One region of the Paraburkholderia sp. RL17-381-BIF-C genome, then DNA from elsewhere that is predicted to be linked to it. Evidence: riboswitches for the same ligand, from Rfam matches in the RefSeq annotation. Region 1 holds a riboswitch; each other region holds the start of a gene.
What was found. A riboswitch is a leader RNA that binds a small molecule or an ion and turns the genes downstream of it on or off. The one in region 1 is predicted to bind cobalamin.
Positions count from the first base shown of each region.

Region 2: it holds a riboswitch for cobalamin, as region 1 does, so the genes downstream of both, P0D70_RS24630 (TonB-dependent receptor domain-containing protein) here and cobW (cobalamin biosynthesis protein CobW) in region 1, are expected to answer to the same signal.
Region 3: it holds a riboswitch for cobalamin, as region 1 does, so the genes downstream of both, cobG (precorrin-3B synthase) here and cobW (cobalamin biosynthesis protein CobW) in region 1, are expected to answer to the same signal.

Region 1 covers NZ_JARESX010000055.1:3,261-13,287, reverse strand. The annotation lists gene P0D70_RS26790 (DUF4136 domain-containing protein) at 1-414, shown strand, start outside; gene bluB (5,6-dimethylbenzimidazole synthase) at 425-1,084, opposite strand; gene P0D70_RS26780 (cobyrinic acid a,c-diamide synthase CobB) at 1,068-2,420, opposite strand; gene cobO (cob(I)yrinic acid a,c-diamide adenosyltransferase) at 2,424-3,026, opposite strand; gene P0D70_RS26770 (cobalamin biosynthesis protein) at 3,074-3,481, opposite strand; gene cobA (uroporphyrinogen-III C-methyltransferase) at 3,478-4,251, opposite strand; cobalamin riboswitch at 4,492-4,742, opposite strand; cobalamin riboswitch at 4,810-5,090, shown strand; gene cobW (cobalamin biosynthesis protein CobW) at 5,310-6,401, shown strand; gene cobN (cobaltochelatase subunit CobN) at 6,408-10,027, shown strand, end outside.
Region 2 covers NZ_JARESX010000045.1:40,820-50,846, reverse strand. The annotation lists gene P0D70_RS24655 (SIMPL domain-containing protein) at 1-475, opposite strand, end outside; gene P0D70_RS24650 (EVE domain-containing protein) at 663-1,121, opposite strand; RNA gene ssrS (6S RNA) at 1,265-1,446, opposite strand; gene P0D70_RS24640 (cell division protein ZapA) at 1,582-1,896, opposite strand; gene P0D70_RS24635 (ATPase) at 1,893-2,249, opposite strand; cobalamin riboswitch at 2,457-2,713, shown strand; gene P0D70_RS24630 (TonB-dependent receptor domain-containing protein) at 2,805-4,676, shown strand; gene P0D70_RS24625 (FecCD family ABC transporter permease) at 4,770-5,780, shown strand; gene P0D70_RS24620 (ABC transporter ATP-binding protein) at 5,780-6,616, shown strand; gene cobT (nicotinate-nucleotide--dimethylbenzimidazole phosphoribosyltransferase) at 6,653-7,714, shown strand; gene P0D70_RS24610 (adenosylcobinamide-GDP ribazoletransferase) at 7,748-8,524, shown strand; gene cobC (alpha-ribazole phosphatase) at 8,509-9,099, shown strand; gene P0D70_RS24600 (cobalamin-binding protein) at 9,128-10,027, opposite strand, start outside.
Region 3 covers NZ_JARESX010000087.1:14,836-24,862, reverse strand. The annotation lists gene P0D70_RS32045 (precorrin-2 C(20)-methyltransferase) at 1-668, opposite strand, end outside; gene P0D70_RS32040 (precorrin-8X methylmutase) at 669-1,295, opposite strand; gene cobG (precorrin-3B synthase) at 1,288-2,799, opposite strand; cobalamin riboswitch at 2,853-3,031, opposite strand; gene cbiE (precorrin-6y C5,15-methyltransferase (decarboxylating) subunit CbiE) at 3,116-4,360, shown strand; gene P0D70_RS32025 (cobalt-precorrin-5B (C(1))-methyltransferase) at 4,360-5,457, shown strand; gene P0D70_RS32020 (cobalt-precorrin-6A reductase) at 5,454-6,179, shown strand; gene cobM (precorrin-4 C(11)-methyltransferase) at 6,238-6,963, shown strand; gene metE (5-methyltetrahydropteroyltriglutamate--homocysteine S-methyltransferase) at 7,048-9,342, opposite strand; gene P0D70_RS32005 (LysR family transcriptional regulator) at 9,478-10,027, shown strand, end outside.

The DNA of each region.
Region 1 (10,027 bases):
GCGGATGAACTGGCAAAGCAGGGCTTCGTTGAAATGGCGGATCGATCCGCGCGTTATCTGCTCTCGATTGCTTACGACACGCGGCCGGCGACGATCGGCGTCAGTGAAAAAGGCTGCGCGCCGGGCGCCTGCGAACGAGCGCCCTATGCACCGTTCTCGCTGTTCGGCGGCCCTGTCTATCGGCACGCGCTGACGCTGCGGTTTTTCGAGCGCGCGAGCGGGCGGGAGGTCTATAAAGTCAGCGCGTCGAGCAGCGATCGCGACGCGGATCCGCTGCATGCCATGCCGGCGCTCGTCAAAAGCGCGCTGGCCAGGTTCCCCTTCGACGCGCCGCGCGACTGGCGCGTGAAACTGCGTGCTGACGAGACGAGCGGCGTGCCGACGGTGATGTCGGTGAAGCCGCTGCAACCGTAGTGCGCCACGATCACTCCGGCGCGTCGCGGTCTTGCGGCCAGCGGTTTTCGAAGACACAGTCGGCGAGCGGCAGGCGGCTCGCCCAGCGTTCGGTTTCCAGCATCGGCTCGTTGTAAAACTGGTCGACGTGACCCAAGCACAGAATCGCCACGGGCCGCGCGCCCTCCGGCATGTGCAGTAGCTGGCGAACCGCGTCGACATCGAACAGCGACACCCAGCCCATTCCCAGACCTTCCGCGCGGGCCGCGAGCCACATGTTCTGGATCGCACACGCCACCGACGCGAGGTCCATTTCCGGCAAGGTGCGGCGGCCGAAGATATGGCGCTCGCGCCCGTCCATCAGCGCCATCACCAGTAGTTCGCCGCAATCCAGCATGCCTTCCACTTTCAGCTTCATGAACGCTTCGCGGCGTTGGCCGAGCGCGTCGGCGGTGGCGAGGCGTTCGGTTTCCACCGTGTCATGCAAGGCCGTGCGCAGCGCCGGATCGGTGATTCGCGCGATCCGCCACGGCTGCATGAAGCCGACGCTCGGCGCGTGATGTGCCGCGTCGAGCAGGCGCTGCAGCACGGCGGGGTCGACCGGATCGCGCACGAAATGGCGCATGTCGCGGCGTTCGTAAATGGCGCGGTAGACAGCGTCGCGCTCGAAATCGTCAAAAGGCTTCGCCATGGAACAGGGCGGCCGCGAAGGCCGGGTTGGAGGGCCAATAAGCGTGCATGTAGCTCGCCACGATCGAACCTGCGCGGTAGACGGCCTCACCGGGCGCGTCGCCTTGCGGCCGGATCGCCGAACACAGAGGCGTGAGCGAGGTGTCGAGCTTCGAGTAGTGAAACGTGTGGCCGGTCATCGGCCCGTGCTGGCTGTCGATCCGTTGCATGCCGAGCGCGGTGAAGCGCGTTTGCATCGTCGCGTGGCCGGGCAGCAGACCGAGCATCGGCGTGCTGACGCCTTGCGTGTCGGTGAGGCGGTCAAGCAGATAGAGCATGCCGCCGCATTCGGCAACGAGCGGCTTGCCCGCGGCCGCGTGCGCGCGAATGCTCGCGGCGCTGCGCGTGCTGGCCGCCAGCGTTGCCGCGTGCAGCTCCGGGTAGCCGCCGGGCAGGTACAGCGCGTCCGCGTGTTCGAGCAGTGGCTGGTCGGCGAGCGGCGAGAAGTAGTCGATCCGCGCGCCGAGCGCTTCCAGCAGCGCGACGTTGGCCGGATAGATGAACGAGAATGCGGCGTCGCGCGCGACGGCAATCGTCTTGCCCTCCAGCAGACGCGGCAGCACGTCCGGCACGGGCGCGCCGAACTCGACCGGCGGCGGCAGTTCGCACAGCGCGGTGCGGCCGAGCGTATCGGCGGCGTGATCCAGGCGCGCGTTGAGATCGTCGATTTCGTCCGCCTGGTGCAAGCCGAGATGACGGTCGGGTAAGGCGATTTCATCGCTGGCGGCAATGTGCCCGCACCAGCGCAGACCTGGCGGCAACGCTTCTTCGAGCATCTGCGCGTGTCGCGCGGAGCCGACGCGATTGGCGAGCACGCCGTAAAACGGCACTTGCGGCCGGAATTGCGCGAGGCCGAAGGCCACCGCGCCGAAGGTCTGCGCCATTGCCTTCGCCGAAATCACCGCAAGCACGGGCACGCCGAACGTGGTGGCGAGATCGGCGCTGCTCGGCGTGCCGTCGAACAAACCCATCACGCCTTCGATCAGGATCAGGTCGGCTTCGGCGGCCGCTTGCGCGAGCAGGCTGCGGCAGGCGGCTTCGCCCACCATCCACAGATCGAGCGAGAGGACGGGCGCGCCGCTTGCGCGCGCCAGAATCATCGGATCGAGAAAATCCGGTCCGGTCTTGAAGACGCGCACGCGTCGCCCCAGCCGCCGATGGTAGCGCGCCAGACCCGCGGTGATCGTGGTCTTGCCTTGACCCGACGCGGGCGCGCTGATGAAGAGAGCGGGGCATGCCCCGGAGCACGTCTCTTTTGAAGACGCGCCAGCGGAGGTGCCCTCGGAGGACGCGGACATCGCTCAGAACTCCACGCCGCGCTGCGCTTTCACACCCTGCTCGCGATACGGATGCTTGACGATGCGCATTTCGGTGACGAGGTCGGCGGCTTCGATCAACGCGTCCGGCGCGTGGCGGCCGGTCACTACCACGTGCAGCATCGGCGCGCGCGCGTTCAGCACCGCGAGCACTTCGTCGAGCGGCAGGTACTCGTACTTGAGCACCGTGTTCAGCTCGTCGAGGATCACCATCTGATACTCGCCGCTTTCGATCATGCGGCGCGCTTCGTCCCAGCCCTTGCGCGCGGTCGCGATATCGGCGTCGCGGTTCTGCGTGTTCCAGGTGTAGCCGTCGCCCATCGTGACGAAATCGCAGTTCGCGATCGCGCCGAGAAAGTCGCGCTCCGACGTGTGCAGCGCGCCCTTGATGAACTGCACGACGCCAAGGCGCATGCCGTGGCCCAACACCCGCACGGCCATGCCGAATGCGGCGGTGGTTTTGCCCTTGCCGGTGCCGGTGTTGACGATCAGCAGGCCTTTTTCGACGGTGGCGTTGGCCTGTTTCTTCTCGTGGCCTTCGCGTCGGCGCTCGGTCATGCGTTGATGCGATTCGGGATCGGTCTTCATTGCAGGTTCTGTTCCTGAGTGTCGTTGTTTGGATGTTCGCGTTGGGCTTAGGTCGTGGTCGAGGCGATCGCCACGGTGACGCCGGCATGGACGGTCTTGCGCACGAGGAGCCGTGCTCGAGGCGCTGCGGACGTGGTGGATTCACCGAGTCCGTCCGTCGCGGCAAGCAGCGCGCACGGCTCGCACACGCCATCCACGCCGAGGTGCTCACGCGCTGCCGCCGAAGGCTCCCCCACGGGCATCGCAGCGATCCGTTCACGGCTGAAGAACGTCAGCCGCAGCGCATGACGCGCGCAGAATTCGAGCAGGCCGGCTTCGTGGGCTTTGGTATCGATGGACGCTACGGTGCCGATTTCATCGAACGCATGCGCGCCGAGCGCGGCACGCACCGCCGCGTCGATCTGTTCGGCCGAACTGTGCGCACGGCAACCAATGCCCACGCTCAGCGTCTTCATTGTGTAGCCGCGCCGTCTGCGCAAGGCGCTTCGTCATCGGCCCGCGCCGCTGCGCGCGCCAGCGCGAGCGACGCCACACCGCCGATCACCACGATCGCGGGCGAGCCGAGTCCGGCACGCGCGACGGTGTCGGCGAACTCGCCGAGCCGCGCGAGCGCATGGCGTTGCTCCGGACGGGTGGCCGATTCGATCGCCGCGCATGGCGTGTCGGCGCTCATGCCGGCCGCGAGCAACGCGTCGACGATATCGTGCAGCCGCCGCATGCCCATATAGATCACGAGGGTCATGCGCGTGGCGACGAGCGCGGCCCAGTCGGGTTCGCCGCTGCCCGCGCCGTGCCCGGTGACGAATACCACGCCTTGCGCGTGATCGCGGTGCGTGACGGGAATGCCGATGGCCGCGGGCGCGGCGATGCCCGCCGTAATGCCGTTGATGACTTCCACCTCGACGCCCGCCGCATGCAGCGCCTGCTGTTCTTCGCCGCCCCGGCCGAACACGAACGGATCGCCGCCTTTCAGGCGCGCGACGCTGCGCCCGGCCCGCACGTGTTCGAGCAACTGCGCGACGATGCCGGCCTGCGGCGTGGACGGATGGCCGCCGCGTTTGCCGACGTAGACGACCTGCGCGTCGGCGCGCGCGAACTGCAGCACGTCGGGATTCACCAGGTCGTCGACCAGCACCACATCGGCTTGGGCCAATGCGCGGGTCGCCTTGAGGGTCATGAGTTCGACGTCGCCGGGGCCGGCGCCGATCAGCCAGGCGCGGGTCATCGCGACATGCATGGCGAGCGCCATGTCGTGACGGGCGGAAAGGGGCGAAGCGCGCAGGCGCGCCGGATGACGGACTTTGGGGGCATGCAGTGCTACGGATTCAGGCACGGCGAAACGCGCGGCTCGCCACGGTCCCTTTGGGAACGGATCGACGAACGGATGCGCCACGTCGTGCTTCAGCGCCTTCACATCCGTCCCTCGCGGATTCCGGCGGCCGGCGGCGTGATGTTGCCCTGAGGTTCGCCGCCTCCGCGTCTGGCCGGTATCCGGGCTGGCGGCCTCATGCGCTTTGCCTTCCCGTCCGCATTCGTTGGAATGTCATGGACAGTGGCATCGAAAAAACGCATGCGCGGCGCGGGATGAAAGACATCGCGCCGCAGGTCGCTTACCGTTGCGGGGACAGCACAGGTTGAGCGCGTAAAGCGCGGCCTGTTTCCCGTTTAACTGCACACGCGAATGCATGTGCGGGCACCAAACGCGCGCATACGATAGCACATGGCGTCCCGCCCGATAAGCGCTTGCGGCTTGCGTTTCCTTGACGGCACCGGGCCGCGGGCCTACACTCGCACGCACTTTGGTGCTCGTGTGCGCGCTCGTGCGCATGCAGTTAAACGGGAAACAGGGTGCCCGCCTGCCATGGATCGGGTCAACCTGTGCTGCCCCCGCAACGGTAAGCGAAATGTGGTGCTGCGGTAAGTTCTTTAGCGCCACGGAGCCGGCTTCGATGTCCACGCGCAAGGCCGCGTCGGCATATCACCACTGGGCGAGAAATCACTCGCCCGGGAAGGGGAAGCGGCGCTTTCGCCAGCCCGGATACCGGCCAGAATACGAAGGGCGAACGCCGCGGGGATGCGGCGGTGCGTTCATGCTCTCATTCCCGCTTCCTGTTTTTCTGTTGTCGCGGCAACCCGTCGTTCGTCCCCGTGTTGTGTTGTCGTCCTGGCTCGCTGGGCTTACGCGCCGCTTACCCGGCTACCCGGCCGATGCACGCAGACGCGCAGACAGACACACAAAAACACGCCGGCGTGCACGTGCAACTCCTACGGATGGACCTCACGATGCAAACTCAAATGCGCAAGATCCCCGTCACCATCGTCACGGGCTTTCTCGGCAGCGGCAAGACCACGCTGCTGCGGCACATTCTTCAGCATGCGGGCGGCAAGCGCATCGCGGTGATCGTCAACGAGTTCGGCGAACTCGGTATCGACGGGGAAATTCTCAAGGGTTGCGGAATCGGTTGCGATGAAAACGGCGTCGAAACCGAAGGCCAATTGTATGAACTCGCCAACGGGTGCCTGTGCTGCACAGTGCAGGAAGAGTTCTTTCCGGTGATGGAAAAACTCGTCGAGCGCCGCGATCAGATCGATCACGTGCTGATCGAGACGTCGGGTCTCGCGTTGCCCAAGCCGCTGGTGCAGGCGTTCAACTGGCCGCAGATCAAGAACAGCTTTACCGTGGATGCCGTGGTCACCGTGGTGGACGGTCCGGCTGCGGCAAGCGGTCAGTTCGCCGACAACCCCGTCGCCGTGGATGCGCAGCGCAAGGCCGATCCGAATCTCGACCACGAATCGCCGTTGCACGAACTGTTCGAAGATCAGTTGTCCGCCGCCGATCTGGTGATTCTGAACAAGACCGATTTGCTCGACGACGCGCAGCAAAACGCGGTCGAGCTGGTGATTCGCGAAGAGATTCCGCCGCAAGTGAAGATCGTGCGCGCGCAGATGGGCCGGCTCGATCTGCATACGTTACTGGGGCTCGAAGCCGCTTCGGAAGACACGATCCACCTACGCCACGATCACCACGGTTCCGCCGAAGACGCCGACCACCATCACGACGAATTCGATTCGGTGGTCGTGCAGGCGAATGCGCTCTCGCGCGAAGCAGTGATCGCCGCGCTGCAAGGGCTCGTCGAAACGAATACGATCTACCGCGTCAAAGGATTTGCGGCGCTGCCGGGCGCGGCGATGCGCCTCGTGATTCAGGGCGTGGGCCGCCGCTTCGACAGCTATTTCGATCGACGCTGGCAGGCTGGCGAAAGCGGCCCGAGCCGCTTCGTGCTGATTGGCGAGGATCTCGATCAGGCCGCGTTGCAGCGTGCGTTCGACGTGGCGCTCGGCGTGCCGTCGAGCGTCGAAACGCAACAGGCGTAAGCGCTCATGCATCTGCTGCGCACCACGCCGGGCGGTTTCGTCGACGATACACAAGGCGTGATCCGTATCGATCAGCAGCCCGCCGACATCGTCGTGCTCAGCTCCGCCGATACCACGCTGTCGTTGCTCGCGAGCGTGATTGCGCGCATGGGTGAAGGTTTCCCAAGCGTGCGGCTCGCGAACGTCACGTATTTGCGGCAACCGGCCTCGGTCGATTTCTACGTCGAAGACGTCTTGCAGCACGCGCGTGTGGTGGTGGTCGATCACCTCGGCGGCGAAGCGTATTGGCCTTACGGTATCGAGCAGGTGGTGGCGCTCGCCGAGCGCAAGCAGCAGACGCTCGCGATGTTCTCCGGCGATTTGCAGGAAGATCCGAACCTGCTCGCGCGCAGTACTGCAAGCGCCGAGCTGTGCCATCAACTGTGGCGTTATCTGCGCGAGGGCGGTGCGCAGAATGCCGAGGCGTTCCTGCGCTGTATCGCGCACCGGACCTTCGGCTGGGGGCGCGAGCCTGCGCCGCCCCGCGCGTTGCCCGCCGCGACGCTCTATCATCCCGGGCGTGACACGCCGACTATCGCCGACTGGCAGGCGCGCTGGCAACCGGACGCGCCGGTCGCGGCGATCCTGTTCTACAAGGCGCATCTGCAGGCGGCCAATACGGCCGTGTTCGACACGCTGATCGACGCGCTCGAAGCGCAAGGCCTGAATCCGTTGCCGATCGCGATTACCTCGCTCAAAGACGCGTTCAGCCGCGAAGTCGTGCAATCGCTGTGCGCAGAGCACAATGCCGCGCTGGTGCTGAATACGACCGCCTTCGCCGCGTCCGCGATCGACGACCCGGAGCCGCTCGCGCTCGCCGGCGACGCGCCGGTGTTCCAGGTGATTCTGAGCGGCGGCAATCGTGAAGACTGGCAGAAGGACAATCACGGCCTCAATTCGCGCGATATCGCCATGCATATCGCGCTGCCGGAAGTGGACGGCCGCATCATTACGCGCGCCATCAGCTTCAAGGGGCTGGCATACCGTTGTCCGCACACTCAGGTCGACGTGGTGCGGTATCAGCCGGACGCCGAGCGCGTGGCGTTTCTCGCGGAACTGGCCCGACGCTGGTGCCGTCTGCGTTCACTCGATAACGCGGACAAAACAGTCGCGCTGATTCTCGCCAACTATCCGATGAGCGAAGGGCGCATCGGCAACGGCGTGGGACTGGATACGCCGGCCTCGGTGGTCCGCATTCTGTCGATGCTGCGCGACGAAGGCTACCGTCTCGCCGACTTGCCCGCCGACGGCGACGCGCTGCTGAAGAAGCTCACCGAGGGCGTGACCAACGATCCGGTGGTGCGCGATCTGCGTCCCGCACTGCAAAGCCTCGCGCTCGCTGATTACCTCGCGCACTTCAATGCGTTGCCCCTCGAGGCGCGGCAGGCGTTGAACGCGCGTTGGGGCGCACCGGAGCAGGATCCGACGCTGCGGCGCGGCCGTTTCATGATCGCGGGCTGGCGTTGCGGGCAGGTGTTCGTCGGCATTCAGCCCGCGCGTTCGCGCGAACAGGGCGATTACGCCAGCTATCACGACGCCGACCTCGTGCCGCCGCATGCCTATCTGGCGTTCTATTTCTGGCTGCGCCACCAGTTCGGCATCGACGCGATCGTGCATGTCGGCAAGCACGGCAATCTGGAATGGCTGCCTGGCAAGAGCGTCGCGTTGAGCGCTGCCTGCTGGCCTGATCTGATTCTCGGGCCGATGCCGCATCTGTATCCGTTCATCGTCAACGATCCGGGCGAGGGTAGCCAGGCGAAACGCCGCGCGCAGGCCGTGATCATCGATCACCTGATGCCGCCGCTCACGCGCGCCGAAACCTATGGGCCGTTGCAGGACCTCGAGCGGCAGGTGGACGAATACTATGAAGCGCTGATGGTCGACCCGCGCCGCTCGAAGCTGTTGCGGCGCACGATTCTGGCGACCATCGTCGAACATAAGCTGCATGAGGAGTTGAGCCTCGCGGCGCCGACCGGGCAGGACGATGAGGACGCGCTCCTCACGCGCGTCGATGCATGGCTGTGCGAGTTGAAGGAAGCGCAGATTCGCGACGGCTTGCATACGTTCGGGCAATCGCCGGACGGTGTGCAACGGCGCGACACATTGCTGGCGCTTGGGCGTTTTCCTGTCGGCGACGGGCAAGGCGCGAAGGCCGGCCTGATCGATGCATTGGCGCGCGATCTGCAGATGGACCATCTGTTCGATCCGTTGTCGGTGGACTGGTCGGCGGTGTGGGACGGGCCGCGCCCCGACGTGCTGCGCAATGTCAGCGATGCGCCGTGGCGGCACTGCGGCGACACGCGTGAGCGGCTGGAGTTGCTGGCGGCCGAGTTGTTGCGCGGCGTGTGCGGCGATCAAGATGCGGCCTCTTCGGCGTCGCCTGGTGCCGACTTACCGCAAGCGGCGCGCGTAATCGGGCGACTGCGTGCCGATGTGCTGCCGCGGCTCGACGCCTGCGGCCCGCAGGAAATGCTTCATCTGAAGCGCGGTCTCGAAGGGCGCTTCGTGCCGCCGGGACCGAGCGGTTCGCCATCGCGTGGACGCCCCGATGTGCTGCCCACCGGCCGCAACTTTTATTCGGTCGACACGCGCGCGGTTCCCACGCAAGCGGCCTGGTCGCTGGGATTGAAGTCCGCTCAGCAACTGATCGAACGGCATTTGCAGGAGAAGGGCGACTATCCGCGCGCCATTGGCCTCTCCGTGTGGGGCACCGCGACCATGCGCACCGGCGGCGACGATATTGCCCAGGCGCTCGCGTTGCTGGGCGTGCGGCCGAAGTGGGCGCCCGGCAGCCACCGCGTGACCGATTTCGAAATCATGCCGATCGAGGTGTTCGACCGGCCGCGCATCGACGTCACGTTGCGTGTGTCCGGTTTCTTCCGCGATGCCTTTGCCAACGTGATGCATCTGTTCGACGCCGCCGTGCAGGCGGTCGCGGAACTCGACGAACCCGAAGACCTGAATCCGGTTCGCGCGCGCGTGCTGCGTGAGCGCGATGCGCTCATCGCGCGCGGCATGGACGCCGCCGAGGCGCGCAAGCGCGCCGGCTGGCGCGTGTTCAGCGCACGGCCCGGCGCGTATGGCGCGGGTCTGCAGGACATGATCGACTCGCGGCAATGGCAGACCGACGCCGATCTCGCGAACGCCTATCAGTCGTGGGGCGGTTACGCGTACACGCAAAAGAGCGCGGGCGAAGAAGCGCGTCACGCGTTCGGCACGCGCCTCGCGGCGCTGGACGTGGTGCTGCAGAACCAGGACAACCGCGAGCACGATCTGCTCGATTCGAATGACTACTACCAGTTCCAGGGTGGCATGGTCGCCGCGGTACGGCATCTGGCCGGCGGTCAACCGAGCGTGTATCACGCCGACCATAGCAATCCGGCCGCGCCGCGCGTGCGCACGCTGCATGAGGAGATTGCCCGCGTGATCCGCTCGCGGGTGGTCAATCCGAAATGGCTCGATGGCGTGAAGCGTCACGGCTACAAGGGCGCGGCGGAAATCGCCGCGACCGTCGATTATCTGTACGGCTACGATGCGACCGCGCGCGTGATCGCGGATCATCAGTACGCGCTCGTGACCGATGCCTA
Region 2 (10,027 bases), on a different contig from region 1:
CGCGTTGTGCTTCAGGCGAGAGCGAGAATTGCACGTTGCCGACCTGCATGATCGACGCCATTTGACCCGCGAGCTTCGACGCCGCGGCGAAGTCGTGCGATTCGAGCACGATCTCCGTGCGGCCGCGCCACGCGGAAATGCGCCCGTCACGATCCGTTGTCGGATAGATCGAGAACGAGCCCGTGCGGGCGGTCACGCCGCTCACACCCTTGGCCTTTTGCAGCGCCGAATCGGCGCGCTGATTCAGCGTTGACGTGAGCGCCGACGGATCGCTCGCTTCCTGCTCGTAGAACAGCGTGATATCGACAACGTCTTGCGGTACTTCCGCGCTAGCCTGCGCGTTCAGCGACAGCACACCTGCCGGCTGATACTGCATCATGCCTTGCGCGCGGGCCATGGCCGGCGTCAGGGCGAGCGCGGCAGGCGCGGCGCATACGAGAGCGAAAGCGAGTGCACGTGCGGTGTTTTTCGTCATTATTGGACTCCTTGCTTGAACAGGGGTTGTGCACGATCGGAGCAAGCGCCGCGCAGTGGCACGGCGTTTGCGAGTCCGTTAGGCGGTTGTAACCTGAGCTTGGTTCCCCGGTTTGACGTTGCTTTAACGTTTGTGCCTGCGTGAATACGTGGCGCGCATCAACTATCACGCGAGTTGTCACGCAACCTCAAGCGAGCCGCCTGGTGATGAAGCGCCATTCGGCTTCGGTCACCGGCGTGATCGACAGGCGGTTGCCTTTGGCGAGCACGCGCATGTCCTTGAGTTCGTCATGCTCGCGCAGCGCGGCTAGCGGAATCAGCGGGATCTTCTTCTTGAACACCACGTCGACGAGCACCCAGCGCGGCGTTTCCTGCGAAGACTTCGCGTCGTAGTACGGACTCTTCTTGTCGAACTGCGTGGGGTCCGGATACGCGGTGGACGATACCTCCGCAATGCCCGCAATACCGGGCTCGGGACAGCTCGAGTGATAGAACAGTACGCCGTCGCCGACCTGCATCTGGTCACGCATGAAATTGCGCGCCTGATAGTTGCGCACGCCGGTCCACGGCAACGTGCGATGCGGTGCGTTGGCGAGATGATCGATGCTTGCCTCGTCCGGTTCGGACTTCATTAGCCAGTAGCGCATGAATCGAATTGAACGTAGTTGAACGTTAAGGGTTTGAAGACGCGGAAGAAATCGGCGTACAAGAAACATCGCGCAAAGACAGCGCGCAAAACTGGCACCCAAAGAAAAACGGCACCGAACCGAAGTCCGATGCCGTTCTAAATAAGGTCCCCGCCTTAGCCGCTAGGCCGGCATCCTGAACCGGGGGTTCAGAATTGGTCGCAGTTAGCAACACTTCGGGTACATCAGACAGAGTGACGCGCACACCCGTGCTACAAATTTCCGCAACCGTGCACATGGCATTGGTTCAAGGAATATATGACCTTGGCGAACCAGGCAGGGAAGCTAAACCGATAAAGCTAAATCACGAAAACGACCGATTGAACTCAAACGTTTGCAGAATCTTGGACGCCTTGTCCTCACACACTCCGTTTGAATCCGCCGCCGATCTCAGGACCGGCCGCACGATAACATACGTTACTTACTGCATGCTGTACTGCTGAATCACAGTACCTAGTTGTTCGTTCATTTGATGCATTGTACGCCGGATTTCCTCAGCGGGAAATGCTTCTCCGTGTCTCACGCTCGATTGCAGCCTAAGCAGTTCCGATGCCAGCGACAGCGCAGCCATGACAGCAATGCGATCCGTGCCGCGCACGTTGCTGTTGTTACGGATCTTCGACATTTCGGCGTCGACGCGTGCGACCGCTTCAAGCAGCGCGCCTTCCGTTTCCGGCGAGCAGGCGAGGCGATAGGGCACGCCGAGAATCGATACTTCGATCTGCTTGGTGGTCATGCATTTTCTCCGTGGCGGGTCTCGTCGCTCTGCGCTTCGACTTCGTGCGGGGCGGGCTCGAGCAGATCGAGCTGGCTGTCGGGCTCGCTGTTCGCGCGGGCACGCGGCAGCTTTTCGAGGATCGCATTCAGGCGCACCTGGGCGTCGTCGATCTTTGCCGACAGCGCGTCGCGTTCCGCCTGCAGCGCATTGCGTTCCTCGCGCAGCATTGCAAGTTCCGTGCGCGTGGCTTCGACGTCGGCGCGCGATTGGGCGAGCTGCTCTTCGAGCGCGAGTCGCGCTTCATTGTGGCGTTGGCTGATCGCGATCAGCTTGCCGATATTCTGTGAAAGTGTTTCGAGTTCGGTGAGCATGTGCTGCGTCCTCTAAAGACATCGCATTTTAGCGCGGAATGTCGCAGGTTCCGACAATTGTCTCGTTTCGAGACGTAACAACATTGCTTTGTGCAGGCTTTTATCGACCATATGATGAAAAAGTACTCGTGCGTCGGACAATAGCCTGCACTTAACAGAACGGTAGTCTGCGGTCCCACTCATTCTTGACGGACCCCGAGGCCGCTCCTAAACTGGCCGCACTCTGGTGCCCGCGTGCGCTTTTCAACGGCGCGCGCAGTTAAACGGGAAGCAGGGGGCGCGGTTCGCCAGAACGCGCCAACCTGCGCTGCCCCCGCAACGGTAAGCGACCGCATTCGTCATGCAAGTCGATCCTGATCGCGTGTTGGAAGTTCAACTCGCGAGTGTGCCACTGCGCGTCACGCGTGGGAAGGCGGGATCGATATGTCGTCAGCCCGGATACCGGCCAGAGGGAGAGGCACGTCACGCGCGAAAATGTTAAATACGCGGGCGCCTCGTTACGCATCGGCCTGCGGGGAAGCAGGCCGCGCACGCTACCCACAGGACTTTCACCCCATGCTGTCCCCCATCGCTCGTGCGGCGTTGCTTGCCTTCGCGGGCCTGCCGATCGTCGCGCACGCGCAAGCTGCACCTTCATCTTCTGCGTCGGCGGCGGATGCGTCGCCCGCGGTGTTGTCACCGATCGTGGTGACCGCCGAGCGCGGGCCGCAGTCACTCGCCGATGCGATCCCGCAGACCGCGTTGTTCGACCAGCAGGATCTCGCCGACACCACCGCGACCGATTTGCCCGGCCTGCTGCAACTCGCGCCAGGCGCGCAAATCTCGCGTACAGGTGGCCCCGGTTCGACGACGAGCCTCTTCCTGCGCGGTGCGTCGTCGACGCAATCGCTGCTGCTGATCGACGGCGTGCGCGTCGATTCGGTGAGCCTGGGTTCCGCGCAACTCGCGCAGATTCCGCTCGACCAGGTCGATCACGTCGAGGTGGTGAACGGCAACGTGTCGGCGTTGTACGGTTCCGGCGCGATCGGCGGCGTGGTGCAGGTGTTCACGAAAGACGGCGGCGACCATCCGCCGCGTTTCAATTTTTCGCTCGGCTACGGCAGCTATCACACGCAGACGCAGCAGGCGGGCGTGAACGGCGCATTGGATAAAGACGGCAAGACGACCTTCAGCATTTCGCTCGCGCGCTCGAAGGACGACGGCTTTTCATCGCTCAATCCGCGTGAGGCGCCCGGCGCCAATCCGAATGCGAACGGCTATCTGAACGAGAGCATCTCGGCCTCGTTGCGCCACAAGTTCAACGACAAATGGGATGCCGGCGCGAGCTACTTCCAGTCGAACGGCAACAACAGCTACGACAACGCGTACGGACTGCCGACCGATCTGAACAACCTGTATAGCAAAGTGCGCCAGGTCTCGGTGTTCGCGAACGGCAAGCTGACCGACTGGTGGACGACTCACTTCATCGTCTCCGAAGGCGACGACCGCAGCGTGTCGAACACCAACGGCGTCTATAACGGCCGCTTCGATACCGACAATCGCCAGTACACGTGGCAGAACGATTTCGCGCTGGCCGCGCAGCAGAAGCTGCAGGTCGGCTACGAGCATCTCGACCAGAGCCTCGACTCGGATACGTTCGCGGCGCCCGACCGGCATGTGGATTCGGGCTTTGTCGGCTATACGGGGCGCTTTGGGCGCAACCAGATTCAGGCCAACGTGCGGCGCGACCAGTATTCCGATTTCGGCGGAGCGAACAGTTACTATCTTGGCTACGGCTTCGACATCACCAGCCATTGGAAGGTGAGTGCAAGCTACTCGGATTCGTTTCGCGCGCCGAGTTTCGACGATCTGTACTATCCGCTCAGCGGAAATCCGTCGATTCAGCCGGAGCGCAGTCATTCGCTCGAAGCCGCGCTGCAGTACGCATCGAATGCGCTCGGTGTGATGCGTCTCACCGCATTCCAGACGCGCTATTCGAATCTGATTAACTACGAGCAGGTAACGCCCGGCATCTATCTGGCCGAGAACGTCGGCCATGCGAAGGTGCAGGGACTCGAAGGATCGTGGAGCGGGCATGTCGGCAAGACGGACGTGCGCGCCTCGGTAACGCTGCAAAACCCGGTCGACCTCGACAACGATGTCGACCTCGTGCGGCGCGCGCGGCGCTTCGGCTCGCTGACGGTGAACCGCAGTATCGCCGGGTGGCGCGTCGGCGGCGAATGGATCGTGAGCGGCCCGCGCGACGACAGCAGCGGCAAGCTGGGCGGCTATGGCGTGGTGAATCTGTCGGCGCGCTACAACATCACGAAAGCATGGTACGTGGCCGCGCAAATCCAGAATCTGTTCAACAAGGACTATGAAACGGCCTACTCGTATAACTCGCCGCGGCGCGGTGCGTATCTCACGGTTGGTTGGCAGCAGCAGTAGTGGGCACGCCTTGTTGAGACTGCGCGGATGAGCCGCTACTTGAGCCGATCCACTAGCCGCCACTCGGGTTCGATGCCCGCAACGCTGCGCGTGATGAGCGCGAAGCGCGCGGCCGCGATCTGGCTTGCGCTTGCCGTGATCGCGCTGGCGGTGCTGATGGCGTCGCTCGCGTTGGGGAGCGTCTCGCTCGCGCCGATGCGCGTGCTGGCGGCGCTGATGCCTTCGCATGCGCCGTCTGGCGGTGCCTCCGATCTGACTGCGGAGATTGTCCGCACGCTGCGTTTACCGCGCGCGGTGGCCGGCTTTGCCTGCGGCGCGTTGCTCGCATTGGCCGGCGCGCTGCTGCAGGTGCTGTTGCGCAATCCGCTCGCCGAGCCGTATGTGTTGGGTGTGTCGGGCGGCGCGGCGACTTTCGCGCTCATCGCGATGATGGCCGGCTGCGCATGGTGGATCGTCGACGCGAGCGCCTTCGCCGGCGCCTTCGTGTCGATCCTGCTGGTGCTCGGCCTCGCGCGCCGTGAGTTGTGGCGCGGCGAGCCGCAGGACACGTCGCCGCGTCTGCTGCTGACCGGCGCGGTGATCGCCGCGGGTTGGGGCGCGCTCATCACCTTGCTGCTCAATCTCGCGCCCGACAACCGCTTGCGCGGCATGCTGTTCTGGCTCACGGGCGACCTCAATGGCGGCGCGATGCCGTGGACGGCGCTCGCCGCGCTCGTCATCGTGCTGGTTGCGATCGTGCCCGCCGCGCCGCGTCTGAACGTGCTGCTGCGCGGCGACGCCGCCGCGCAGGCGTTAGGTGTCGCGGTCATGCCGTTGCGTTTGCGCGTATATCTGGTGGCGTCGCTGGCGGCGGCCGCGGCGGTGACGACGGCGGGCACCATCGGCTTTGTCGGACTGGTCGTGCCGCACATGCTGCGGCTCGCGTTCGGCAACGATCAGCGCATGCTGCTGCCGGCTGCGGCGCTCGGCGGCGGTGTCGCGGTGATGGGCGCGGACCTGATCGCGCGCACGGTGATTGCGCCGGCGCAATTGCCGGTTGGCGTGATCACCTCGATCATCGGCGTGCCGGTGTTTCTGTGGATGCTGTTGCACAGGCGCCGATAATGCAAACCTTCAACGCATCTCAAGCCACACTCAGCGCGCAACATCTGACCTTGCGCGCCGGCGCGCGCACTTTGCTCGACGCTTTCACGCACACGTTCTACGAAGGCGAGATCTGGTGCGTGGCCGGCCCGAACGGAGCAGGCAAGACGACGTTGCTCTCCACGCTGGCAGGTCTGTTGCAACCGTCGGCGGGCCATGTCGAACTCGACGGCTTGCGCGTGGCCGACTGGCCGCCGCTCGCGCTCGCGCAGCGCCGCGCGCTAATGCCGCAAAGCGCACCGGACGCATTCAGCGCGAGCGTGTTCGATATCGTGATGCTGAACCGCTTTCCGCATCTCAACGGCTGGGGCTGGGAGCGCGAGGCCGATCGCACAGCGGCGCATGCGGCGCTGGACCTGCTGGGCCTTGCCGCCTTTGCCATGCGTGATGTGCTCTCGCTCTCCGGCGGAGAGCGTCAACGCGTGGCGCTCGCGGCGGTGCTGTGCCAGGACGCGCCGTTGCTGTTGCTAGACGAACCGTTGTCGCATCTCGATCTGCATCATCAGATCGACTGCCTCGAGGCGCTCGCCGCGTGGACGCGCGAGCCTCGGCGTACCGTGATGTTTTCCTGCCACGACCTGAACCTCGCGCGCCGCTTCGCAACGCATGCGCTGCTGCTCGACGGCGCCGGCGGCGTTTATGCCGGACCGGTCCACGACGTATTGACGCCCACGCTCGCGAGCCGGGCGTTCGGTTACCCGTTGATCCTGATTCGCGACGGCGAACACGAGGCGCTGATTCCTGCGCCGCGCGCTCGTCACGAGTCGCCTGCCGGTCATGACACGGCCGCAGGCTGATTGCTTCATCCCAACATACTCTTTGCAGACACGCTTATGACTTCATCGCCACGCTTGCCCGGACTGCCCGAAGTCGAACCGCTCGATCAAACGCTGCGTGCCGAGCTGCAGCACATCATCGATACCAAGACCAAGCCGCCCGGCAGTCTCGGCCGGCTCGAAACGCTCGCGCGTCAGATGGGCCTGATTCAGCGCACCACGCATCCCACCGTGACACGTCCGGCGATGATCGTTTTCGCCGGCGACCACGGCGTGGCCGACGAGGGCGTGAGCCCGTATCCGCAAGCGGTGACCGCGCAAATGGTCGCCAACTTCCTCGCGGGCGGCGCGGCGATCAATGCATTGAGCCGCGTATCGGGCATCGAGCTCGAAGTGGTCAATGCGGGCATCGCGACGCCGCTGCCTTCGGTGGAAGGACTCGTCGACATTCCGATTGCGGCAGGCACGCGCAACTTCGCGCGTGAACGGGCCATGACCCGCGACCAGGCACTCGCCGCCATGCAAGCGGGCGCGGCACGCGTGCGGCATCACGCGGCGCTCGGCACTAATGTGATCGGCTTTGGCGAGATGGGCATTGCGAATACGTCGGCGGCTGCGTGTCTGATGAGCCGCTTGTGCGGCGTGCCGATCGACGAATGCGTCGGCCGTGGGACGGGTCTCGACAACGCGGGGCTCGCGAGGAAGCGCAACGTGCTGGCCTCGGCGCTTGCGTATCACCCGATGTCCAGCGATCCGCTCGACGTGCTCGCCACCTTCGGCGGCTTCGAGATCGCGATGATGGCGGGCGCCTATCTCGCGGCGGCCGAGGCACGCATGACAATTCTCGTCGACGGCTTCATCGCGGGCTCGGCCTTGCTGATCGCCGACGCACTCACGCCGAGCGTGCGCGAGTACTGCGTGTTCGCGCATGCGTCGAACGAAGCGGGGCATCGTCGCATGCTCGATCATTTCGGCGCGCTGCCGTTGCTCTCGCTCGATATGCGGCTCGGTGAAGGCACCGGTGCGGCGCTCGCGGTGCCGCTGCTGCGCGCGGCAGTGGCGTTCGTCAACGAGATGGCGAGCTTCGAATCGGCCGGCGTCGCGAATCGCGATGCGTGATCGTTCGGATAGACACGCTCGCGCGGCACGGTCATGAACCCGCTCACGGAACTGCGCTATTTCTTTACGGCGCTCGGCTATTTCACGCGCGTGCCCGTGCCGCGCTGGGTCGGTTATGAACCGCATTATCTGAATGCGGCGGCGCGTTATTTTCCGCTCGTGGGCGTATTGATCGGCGGATTGAGCGCGCTGGTCTATCTCGCCGCGCTGCACGTATTGCCGGCTGGCGTGGCGGTGCTGCTCTCGATGGCCGCGTCGCTCATCGTGACCGGCGCGTTCCATGAGGACGGTCTCGCGGATTGTGTCGATGCGTTCGGTGGCGCCTATACGCGCGAAGATGCATTGCGAATCATGCATGATTCGCGCATCGGTGCTTTCGGCGCCATTGCGCTCGTGATTGCGCTCGCATTGAAGTGGCAAACGCTCGCCGCCATGCCGCCGATGCGTGCCGCAAGTCTGATGATTGCCGGGCATGCGGCGAGCCGAACGTGTGCGATCAGCTATCTGGCCACGCTCGACTACGTGCGAGCCGAAGGCAAAGCCAAACCGGTGGCGCAACGCCTGAACGGCGGTGCGTTGGTGAGCGCCGCGATGTTCGGCTTGCCGTGGCTGCTGTGGCCGAACGGACTCGCTGCGCCGGACTGGCGCTTCGCGGGCTCGGCGCTGGTGGTTCTGGTCGTACTTCGCGTGGCAATGGGCCGTTATTTCGTCAGACGCATCGGCGGTTATACCGGCGACTGCCTCGGTTTCGCGCAGCAAATTTTTGAGTTGAGCATTTATCTGGTGGGGCTGATATGGATATCGTCCTGATTCGTCATCCCGCGGTCGCGCTCGATGCGGGCGTGTGTTACGGCCACAGCGACGTGGCGCTCGCCGAAGCTGCCGAGGTGTCGTCGACAGCGCTCGCCTTGAAGCTCGCCACTTTGCAGGTGCCCGCGCCACGCGTGCTGTTGTCGAGTCCTTTGAAGCGCTGCTCGGCGCTGGCTGCCGAGATGGCGAACGACTTCGGCTGTGTGATCAGTCACGACGATCGCCTGATGGAAATGAACTTCGGCGACTGGGAAGCGCAACGCTGGGACGCCATCGATCGCGAGCTACTCGACGACTGGGCGGCGAACTTCGAACATGCGCGTGCGCATGGCGGCGAGAGCGTGGCGCAGTTCGTCGCGCGGGTGCGGGCATGGCTCGACGCCTTTGCGCTCACGCGCGAGTTGTCGCCCGCCTATGTGGTTACGCACGCGGGCGTGATGCGGGCCATCGCGTCGATCGTGCTGGACGTGCCGCTGGAGCGCTGTCTGCGATGGTCGCTCGATATGAGCGGCATCGTCTGGTTGCGCAGAAACGATGAGACGCAGCACTGGTCGCTGGTGCGGTGGAATGCGTAAGTCGTGCAGGGCGCTGATCGCCCTGGCATCATGGCGTGGCGGACCTTCTGCGTGAGCGCGCCACGTCGAGGTCTTCGCACATTTGCTTCGCGCCTTGCGCGATGCGTGGTGCCGGGCGGTTGATCAGATCGCCGTCGATCGCAAACAGGTTGTTGTTCGCCACCGCGGTCAGGCTCGGCCACGCTCGCCATGCGCCGAGTTGCGGCAACGTGGTATCCGGTTTCGTCGCGCCCGGTGCTGCGGTGACGATGGCCTCCGGATTCGCAGCGAGCACCGCCTCGGTCGAGACGGTCGGCACCAGCGGTTCGAGTCTGGCGAATACATTGCGGCCGCCGCACAGCGCGATCACGTCGCTGACCATATGCTCGCCGTTGAGCGTCATCAACGGTTGATCCCACACCTGATAGAACACGCTGACCGGCGGGCGGCTCGCATACCGGCTGCGCAGCGCCGCGATGTCCTGGCGGTAGGCGGCCGCCGCGGCATCCGCCACTGGCGACGTGCCGAGCAATTGTCCGAGCTTCGTCAGCGACACGGCCACGTCGTCGAGATGGTGCGGTTCGCTGAAGAACAACGGAATGTGCATTTCGCGCAGGCGATCGAGCTGACGCTGCGCATTGCCATGCCGCCACACCACAATCAGATCAGGCTTCAGCGCGACGATGCGCTCAAGATCGAGCGCCTTGTTATCGCCGACGCGCGGCAACTGTTTTGCTTCCGGCGGATAGTCGCTGTACGACACCGCACCGATCACCTTGGCGCCGCCGCCCGCCGCATACAGCAATTCGGTGACGTGCGGCGCGAGGCTGATTACACGTTGCGCGGGAGCGGGCAGGCTGACGGTCGCGCCGGTGTCGTCAGTCACTGAGATGGCGGCAAACGCATGCAACGCGTAGCTGAAGAGCGCAGTGATGAGGGTGAAGCGGAC
Region 3 (10,027 bases), on a different contig from region 1:
ACGTCGGCGAGCGCAACGATGCGTTGATTGCCCATCGTCGCGCGTTCGACGTAGAGCGCGCGGTCCGCGAGGCCGAGTTCGCCCAGCACGCGCCGCACCTTGTCGAAGTTGCGGCCGAGTTTCATCACGACGGCGGCGTCGGCATCGGCCAGACGCCGGCGCAACTCGTCTTCGGGCAGCACGCCCGAGAGCACCGACAAACTCTGATTGCGGTACACGAGCGGCGAACCGAGCACCGCCGCGCCGCCGAGCATCGAGCACACGCCGGGCACGACTTCGCTCTCGTAGCGCGCCGCGAGCCGGTCGTGCAAATACATGTACGAGCCGTAGAAGAACGGATCGCCTTCGCAGATCACGGCGACGTCACGACCCGCGTCGAGATGCGCGGCGACGATTTCGGCGGCGGTGTCGTAGAAATCGGCGATGATCGCTTCGTAGGAAAGCGGCGGTTCGAGCGCTTCCGTGGTGACGGGATAAACCAGCGGCAGATGCTGCTGCGCGTCGTGTAAATGCGCTTCGATAATGCTGAACGCGTTGCCTTTCTTCCCCTTCGCGACGAAGTACGCGACCACCGGCGCCGCCTTCAGCAAACGCAGTGCTTTCAGCGTGATGAGTTCCGGGTCGCCGGGGCCGACGCCAAGTCCGAACAAACGTCCTTGCACGGTCATTTATTCGACCTCCGTTGCCAGCGCGTTCACGGCGGCCGCCGCCATGGCGCTGCCGCCGCGACGGCCGTGCACGATCACATAGGGCACACCGCGACTGTTTTCCGCGAGCATGGCTTTCGATTCGGCCGCGCCGACAAAGCCCACCGGGAAGCCGAGGATCACGGCAGGCCGGGGCGCGCCCGCGTCGAGCATATCGAGCAGATGAAACAGCGCGGTCGGCGCATTGCCGATCACGACGACGCTACCCGCCAGATGCGGCCGCCACAATTCGAGCGCGGCCGCGGAGCGGGTATTGCCGAGTTCGCGTGCGAGCGACGGCACGTCCGAGTGCGTGAGCGTGCAGATGACTTCGTTGTTCGCCGGCAGCCGCGCGCGCGTGATGCCTTGCGCGACCATGCCGGCATCGCACAGGATCGGCGCGCCTTGCGCGAGCGCCGCACGGCCCGCCGTGCCCGCGCCTGCGGAAAACTCCAGATCGTCGATCACATCGACCATGCCGCACGCGTGGATCACACGCACCGCGAGTTTTTCGAGGTCGGCGGGAATGCGCGACAAGTCGGCCTCCGCGCGGATCGTCGCGAAGGATTGGCGGTAGATCTCCTGACCGTCGCGAATGTAATCAAGCATCGGTGTTACTCCGGGCCAGGCGTTCGAACATGTCGGCGGCCTGGTCGATCGTCAGTTGGCGCGCGACGCACTGGCCGAAACCGGGCCGTCCGTCGCGTCGATAAAGGTCGTAGAGGCCGGGCGCCGCCGCTAGCAGCGTATATGGCGCGCAATGCGCGGCGGCGCACGAGCGGGAACAGCCGCTCAGATGCACGTCGACGCCGTCAGGCAGGCGGGCGGCGAGGCGCAGCGCGTCGGCCTTGGTGTCGGCGAGGCTCTTCGCACAGCCGCTCGATCCGGCGCAGGCAATCAGGCGCGTGATGGCTTGCGCGGGATCGGTGGCGAGGCCGAGCGTGGTCAAGCCGGATAGCACAGCGGGAACCGCGTGCGTTGCGATGTCGGGCAGCAGCACGCTTTGCCAGGGGGTGAAACGCAGTGTGCCGTTACCGTGCTGCTGGGACAGCGCGGCGAGGGCGCGCAAGGTGCCGGCGTCGAGGCGTCCGAGCGTTGGCTGGCCGCCTACGTGCGAGGCCCCGGGCCTCCGTTGAGGGTGGACGCCGAGGCGCAGGCTCGCATCGGCGGGCGCGGCTCGACGCCAGTGGGCCAGCGACGCGTCTCGCGTCAGCGGAAAATGGACGTACCGTTGAGCGTGATGCAAGAGCGCGTCGGCGCAATGGCCGGCTAGCAGGTGACGCATGCGCGTGGCGTCGGCGGGGGCGAGCTCGAGGAAGGTGAGCAGCAGCGCGCGCACCAGAGCGGGGACCTGTGAAGGCAGAACCGCGGCCAGTGCAGCCGTGCTGTGCGCACCGGGTTTTGCAGCAAGATCCGGCGAACCGGTATCGTCGTGCTGCGTTGGCGAGCCCGCGCACGCACTCGCGGGCGGACAACCCGCCAGCCCGAATACGAATCGCACGCCGTCAGACTCCTGCGACGCCGCCAGCCAGACATCGTGCGGATGATCCACTCTCGCGAGCCGTTCACCGCCGTCCAGCAGCAGCGCGAATTTCGGCGACAGCGCCGCGAAACGGGTTTCGCTTTGCAGCATCGAAAGCAGATCGGCGCACAGCGGGCGCGTGTCGAACAGGGCTGACGGATCGCGTCCGGCAGCGGGGCTGATCATCACGTTGCGCACGTCGTCGGCGGCGATTGCCGCTGGTGTGTCCGGTGCCTTCGCCGCGCCGCTCGACGGCCTCGGCCCGAGCCCGGCAGCCACGAGCGCCGCAATCAACGCCGCTTCGTCACCCGGCTTGACCCCACGCACCTGCAGATTTGCCCGATTGGTCAGCTCGATTGCCCCGGCAGCGTAGCGTGCGCAGGCATCCGCGATCGCGCGCGCCTGCGCCGCGCTCAACTCGCCGCCAGGCAGTTTGATGCGGCAAAGCCCGCCGTCGCGGGCGGCCACGATGCGCAGCAGCCCCGGACACGCCGAGGGCCGCGGCGTCGCGGCCGCGTCGGAGACAATGGTGGAAGGCGAAGCATGATTCAAGACGGACACCGGTTTAGCGTCGCGCGACGGCCCGAGCATGCCGTGAAGCGGGCATCGCTGCGGCATCGGTACACCCCGCCCGATGTTGGCTGGCACGAACAGTCTCGCCGGCAGGTCTCCTGGCTGGCAGGTCATGGTCCGCCGCTGCCTTCCCGGTCGAACCAGTGGCGTGGAGCGCAGGCGGACTCGCTGCATACAGTTGCGGGGGCAGCCACAGTGGCACTGTGTTCCCTCTTCGGCCCCGAAGGGCACCGGCGGCTGTATTATGCCTTTTTTCGAACAGCACAACGAGGCTGGGCGCTTTGATCGGCGCGGTACAGCGGACTATTTGAAGACACAGAATGAGGATGGGTGCATGCCGGCGTGGCTGACGGTGGTGGGCATAGGCGACGACGGTTTCGCCGGTTTGGGAAGGCCCGCGCGGCGTGCTTTGCTGGAAGCGTCGGTGGTGTACGGCGGCGAACGTCATCTGGCGATGCTGCCCGCGCGGCTCGCCGCGCGCCGTGCCGCGTGGCCGCGTCCGTTCGATCTCGCGCCTTTGCTGGCTGAGCGTGGCGGCGCAGTGTGCGTGCTGGCGAGCGGCGACCCGATGCTGTTCGGTGTGGGCGCGACGCTCGCGCGACAGTTGCCGGCAGGAGAGTTGCGCGTGCTGCCCGCGCCGTCATCGTTGTCGCTGGCCGCTGCGCGCCTCGGCTGGCCGTTGCAGGACGTCGCGACGGTGTCGCTGGTGGGCCGGCCGTTGGCGACGTTGAACGCGCATCTGCACGATGGCGCGCGCGTGTTCGTGCTGAGCGCGGACGGTCGCACGCCCGCCGCGCTCGCGGAGTTGCTCAACGCGCGCGGTTTCGGTGCGACCCGTATGAGCGTGCTGGAACACCTGGGCGGCGAGTTGGAGCGGCGCATCGACGGCCGTGCGGATCAATGGCCGGCGGGCGAGGTGGCCGCGCTGAATCTGATCGCACTCGACTGCCGTGCCACCGAGGGCGCGCCGCGTTTGCCGCTGACCTGCGGTTTGCCCGACGACGCTTTTCGCCACGACGGCCAGTTGACCAAGCGCGATGTGCGCGCGATCACGCTCGCGCGTCTCGCGCCGGCGCCCGGCGAATTGCTGTGGGACGTGGGCGCGGGCAGCGGCTCGATCGGCATTGAATGGATGCGCGCGCATCCGACGTGCCGGGCGATCGCAATTGAAGGGCATGCGGAGCGTCAGCGCTTCATCGAACATAATCGCGATGCGTTGGGCGTGCCAACCCTGCAACTCGTCGCGGGCCGCGCGCCTGCCGCGTTGCAAGGGCTGCCGGCGCCGGATGCGGTGTTCATCGGCGGCGGTGCGACGGTGCCGGGTGTGCTCGAAGCGTGCTGGGTCAGTCTGCGTGAGGGCGGCCGGCTGGTCGCCAACGCGGTCACGTTGCAAGGCGAAGCGGCGCTGGCGGCATGGCGCGAGCGGCACGGCGGCACGTTGACGCGGATCGCGCTCGCGGACGCGCAACCGCTCGGCGGGTTCGATACGTGGCGGCAGGCGCTGCCAATCACGCTGCTGGATGTGACCAAGCCGGCCGGAGGTGCTGTGAGGAACCCCGACTCACCCCAAGAACCCTGATGCGCGAAGAAACGCCCGAACAACCCGCGCCGCTGCGTAGCGGCTACACGACCGGCAGTTGCGCCACCGCGACGTCGCTGGCGGCGGCGCGTCTGCTGCTCGCGGGCGTGGCCAGCGACGTCGCGGAGATCGTATTGCCCAAGGGCCAGCATGTGCCGATGCCGCTGGTGTTCTGCCGCCTGATCGACGATGGCGCCGGCGGCGCCGAAGCCGGCACCATCAAGGACGCCGGCGACGATCCCGACGTGACGCATGGTGCGCTCGTATTCGCGCGCGTGCGCCTCGTCGCCACGCCGGGCGTGACGTTTCGCGCGGGGCCGGGCGTCGGCACGGTGACGCGTGCGGGACTGACGCTGCCGGTTGGCGAACCGGCGATCAACCCCGTGCCGCGCAGAATGATGACCGAGCATCTGGCCGAACTCGCGGCGGAGCATGCCTATAGCGGCGGCTTCGAGGTGACGATCGGCGTGGAAGGCGGCGAAGCGCTCGCGCTGAAAACGATGAACCCGCGTCTCGGCATTCTCGGCGGTCTGTCGATCCTCGGCACCACCGGCATCGTGCGGCCGTTTTCGTGCTCGGCGTATATCGCGTCGATCCATCAGGGCATCGATGTCGCGCGCGCCAACGGCTACACGCATCTCGCCGCCTGCACCGGCAACGCCAGTGAGGACGCGATGCGCGCGCACTACGGTCTGCCGGATATCGCGCTGATCGAAATGGGCGACTTCGTCGGTGCGGTGCTCAAGCATATGAAGCGCGCGCCGGTCGAGCGTCTGAGCGTGTGCGGCGGCTTCGGCAAACTCAGCAAGCTGGCGGCGGGGCATCTCGATCTGCATAGCCGTCATTCGAGCATCGATCTTGAACGGCTCGCGCAGTGGGCGGCCGAACACGGCGCCGACGCCGCGCTTCAGGCGGCGATTCGCGCGGCCAATACGAGCCAGCAGGCGGTTGCATTGGCGCGTGAGCAGCAGGTGCCGCTCGGCGATATCGTCTGCCGGCATGCGCTGGCCGTGGCGCGCGATATCGTGCCGCCGCAGGTCCACGTGGAAATGTTCGCGATCGACCGCCAGGGCAACCTGATCGGAGCCGCGCAATGAAGCGGATTCTGCTGCTCGGCGGCACCGGCGACGCATTGCGGATCGCTCGCGAACTCAACGATCCCGTCCACGTGTACAGTCTCGCCGGCCTTGGCAAGGTGCCGGGCGATCTCTCGTGCTCGGTGCGCGTGGGCGGTTTCGGCGGCAGCGAGGGCCTGGCGCGTTACATCGACAGTGAGGGCATTGGCCTCGTGATCGACGCGACGCATCCGTATGCCGCGCAAATCAGCGCGAATGCGGCACAGGCGAGCCGCGTCGCGCGTGTGCCGTATTGGGCGCTGCGCCGTCCGGCCTGGCAGCCGCAAGCCGGCGACGATTGGCGCATGGTCGGTGACTGGGGCGCGCTCGCGGATGCGCTTGCGCCGTTCAGGAAGCCGTTCTTCTCGCTCGGCCGCGAACCGCTTGCGCATCTCGACGAGATTCCCCCGCAGCAGTTCTGGACCGTGCGTTGCCTCGATTCGCACGAGGACACGGCGCGTGCGCGGATCATCGCGGCGCGCGGCCCATTCACGCTCGAAGGCGAACGCGCGCTGTTCGCCCTGCAAGCCTTCGACGTGGTGGTGAGTAAAAACAGCGGCGGCAACGCGACCGAGGCAAAACTCGAAGTCGCGCGTGAGCGGGGTCTGCCGGTCGTGATGTTGCGCCGGCCCGAGTTGCCGGCGGCGGATCGGGAGTTCGAGCGCATAGCCGACCTGCTCGAAGCGCTGCAAGCGGCGCATTGAGCTTCCGCCTGAATCGCGCATGCCTGCCATGCCGCGCTAACGAATCATGGAGTAATGAATGACGGTGTTTTTTATCGGCGCCGGTCCGGGCGACCCGGAACTGATCACGGTGAAAGGGCAGCGGCTCGTGCGCAGTTGCCCGGTGATCCTGTACGCGGGTTCCCTCGTGCCGGCCGCGGTGCTCGAAGGTCACGCGGCCGCTCAGGTCGTCAACACCGCCGAACTCGATCTCGATCAGATCGTCGCGCTGCTCGCGGCGGCGCACGCCAAAGGCCAGGACGTGGCGCGCGTGCATTCCGGCGATCCATCGCTGTACGGCGCGATCGGCGAACAGATTCGCCGCCTGCGCGAGTTGCATATCCCCTATGAGATCGTGCCGGGCGTGACCGCCACGGCCGCCTGCGCGGCGGCGCTGGGCTGCGAACTCACGCTGCCCGATGTTTCGCAGACGCTGATACTCACGCGCTTCGCGAACAAAACCAGCATGCCGGAAGGCGAACAGCTCGCTGACCTTGCGCGGCACCGCGCGACGATGGCGATTCATCTCGGCGTGCGGCATCTTGCGCGCATCGTCGATGAATTGCGGCCGCATTACGGCGGCGCGTGTCCGGTCGCGGTGATCTATCGCGCGAGCTGGCCGGACGAGGAGAAGATCACCGGCACGCTCGACGATATCGTCGGCAAAGTGCAGTCGAGTTCCATCGAGCGGACCGCGCTGATTCTGGTCGGCCAGGTGCTCGCCGCCGAAGGCTTCGCGGACTCGACGCTGTACGCGAAAGACTGAACCGGCAAACGTGGAAGCGCCCATTCGCGCGGCACGATACCGCGCGCGAATGGGCGTTCGACGCTAGTTCAACGACCGATCACATCACGCAGGCAATTCTTCCGGCTGCTTCGCCGCGAGCTTCGCGCGCAACGCCCTGGCGGCCCGCACCATATTCGCGAGCGCGGCTTCCGTTTCCGGCCAGCCGCGCGTCTTCAACCCGCAATCGGGATTGACCCACAGGCGCTCGGCCGGAATCACTTCGCATGCACGTTCCAGCAGACGTTGCATCGCGTCCGCACCCGGCACGCGCGGCGAGTGGATGTCGTAGACACCCGGGCCGATTTCGTTCGGATACGCGAAGGCGCCGAAGCCGTCGAGCAGTTCCATCGCCGAGCGCGAGGTCTCGATGGTGATCACGTCGGCGTCCATTGCGGCGATCGAGGGCAGAATGTCGTTGAACTCCGAATAGCACATGTGCGTATGAATCTGCGTCTGATCGGCGACGCCCGCCGCCGAAATGCGGAACACACGCGTGGCCCAGTCCAGATAAGCGGCCCAGTCGGCACGACGCAGCGGCAAGCCTTCGCGAAAAGCCGGTTCGTCGATCTGGATGATGCGAATGCCGGCCTTTTCCAGATCCACGACCTCGTCGCGGATCGCGAGCGCGAGTTGCAGCGCGGTGGTCGAGCGTGGCTGGTCGTCGCGCACGAACGACCATTGCAGCATCGTCACAGGGCCGGTCAGCATGCCTTTCATCAGGCGCTGCGTGAGTGATTGCGCGTAGCGCGTGGTCTCGACCGTCATCGGTTCGGGACGGTAGACGTCGCCGTAGATGATCGGCGGCTTTACGCAGCGAGAGCCGTAGCTCTGCACCCAGCCGTTTTCCGTGAACGCATAGCCCCACAACTGTTCGCCGAAATATTCGACCATATCGTTGCGCTCGGCTTCGCCGTGCACCAGCACGTCGAGGCCCAGTTCTTCCTGTTTGCGCACGGCGATCTCGATCTCGGCGCGCATGCGTTGCAGATAGTCGAGCGCGCGCAGTTCGCCGCGTTTGTAGGCGGCACGGGCCTGGCGGATCGTCGGCGTTTGCGGGAACGAGCCGATCGTGGTGGTCGGCAGGAGCGGCAGGCCGAGCGCTTCGCGCTGCACGCGGTTGCGTTCGGCGAACGGGCTTTGCCGTTGCGCCATCGCGCTGCTCACCGCGGCCACGCGTTTTTGCACGAGTGCGTTGACCACCGCGCTGGAGTGGCGGCGTCCTTCGAGCGCGCGGTCTGCGGCGGCGAGCGTGGCTTCGGCCGCGGCGGGATCGCGTAAGGCGAGGGCGAGCGTGGCGACTTCAGCGAGTTTTTCGGTGGCGAAGGCGAGCCACGGTTTTAGATCGGCGTCGAGTTTTTTCTCTGCGTCGAGCGAAACCGGCACATGCAGCAGCGAGCACGATGGCGCGATCCACAAGCGTTCGCCGAATTCCGCATGCAGGCTTTGCAACGATTCGACGATCTCGCCGAGATCCGCGCGCCAGATATTGCGGCCGTCGATCACACCGGCCGACAGCACCGCATGCGCGGGCAATGCCGCACGCCACGCGTCGAGCTGTTGCGGGGCGCGGACCAGGTCCAGATGCACGCCGCCAATAGGCAGCGCGGCCACCCGCGGCGCGTGTTCCGCAGCGCTTTCGAAGTACGTGGCGAGCAGCAGCTTCACGCCCGACGTGCCGAGCACGTCATACGCGGCGGAAAACGCTTCGAGCCATTGTGCGGGCAGATCGACGCACAGCGCCGGCTCGTCGATCTGCACCCACTCGATACCGCGCTGCTTGAGCTTGTCCAGCAGGCGGCTGTAGCGGATCACGAGCTTCGGCAGCAACGACAAACGGTCGAAGCCGGCAACATGGCTCTTGGACAGCCACAGGTAAGTGATCGGCCCGATCAGCACCGGCTTGACCGGCAGATTCAGCGCGAGCGCTTCGTCGATCTCCTCGAGCAGCCATTCGACGCCGCCGTCGAAGCGCGTCTGCGGCCCGAGTTCGGGGACGAGGTAGTGGTAGTTCGTATCGAACCATTTGGTCATTTCCATTGCCGGTTGCGCGGCGTTGCCACGCGCCAGCTCGTAGTACTGGGCGAGCGACAGCGCCTTCGGCTCGAAGCCGAAGCGCTGCGGCAATGCGCCGAGCAACGCGCTCATGGTGAGCATCTGGTCGTAGTAGGCAAAATCGCCGACGGTGACGAAATCGAGTCCGGCGTCCCGCTGCAATTGCCAATGACGGGCGCGCAATTCGCGCGCGACGCCGCGCAGATGCTGGTCGTCGGATTCGCCGCGCCAGAACGATTCCTGCGCGAATTTCAGTTCGCGTTGTGCGCCGATGCGAGGAAAACCGGGAATGTGCGTGCGGGCCATGTGAAGTCCTGTTGTGCGTTGTATGAATTGGCGTCCAGTGTGAAAGTCGCGCTATGATTCATCAAGCGACATGTTTTCACCAATGTATGAGCCAAATTCATATCCACACTGATTCGTTCTACGCGGAGCCATTCCATGCTTGAGCTTCGCCACTTGCGTTCGCTGATCGCCATTGCCGATTCGGGCAAGCTGGTGGCGGCCGCCGAGCGTGTCCATCTGAGCCAGTCCGCGCTGTCTCATCAGATTCGCGATATCGAGGCGCATTACGAGGTGTCGCTGTTCGAGCGCACCAAGCAGGGTCTGCGTTTTACCGCCGCCGGCGAGCGGCTGCTGGCGCTTGGCCGCGAGACCATCGCGGCGGTGAGCGCGGCGGAACGCGATCTTGTGCGCCTGAAGGGCGACACGCGCGGCGAGTTGCGCATCGTGCTGGAATGCCACACCTGCTTCGACTGGCTGATGCCGGTGATGGACGAATTCCGCCGGCGTTGGCCGGAAGTCGAAGTGGATCTCGTCGCCGGTTTTCATGCGGACCCGCTGCGTCTGCTGAGCGACGGCAAAGCCGACGTGGTGATCGGCTCGAAACCGGCCACGCGGCGCAGCCTGCATATCGCGCCGCTGTTCCGCTTCGAGATTCTGGTGGTGATGGCCAACGAGCACCGGCTACGCAACAAGCGTCGCGTGGTGG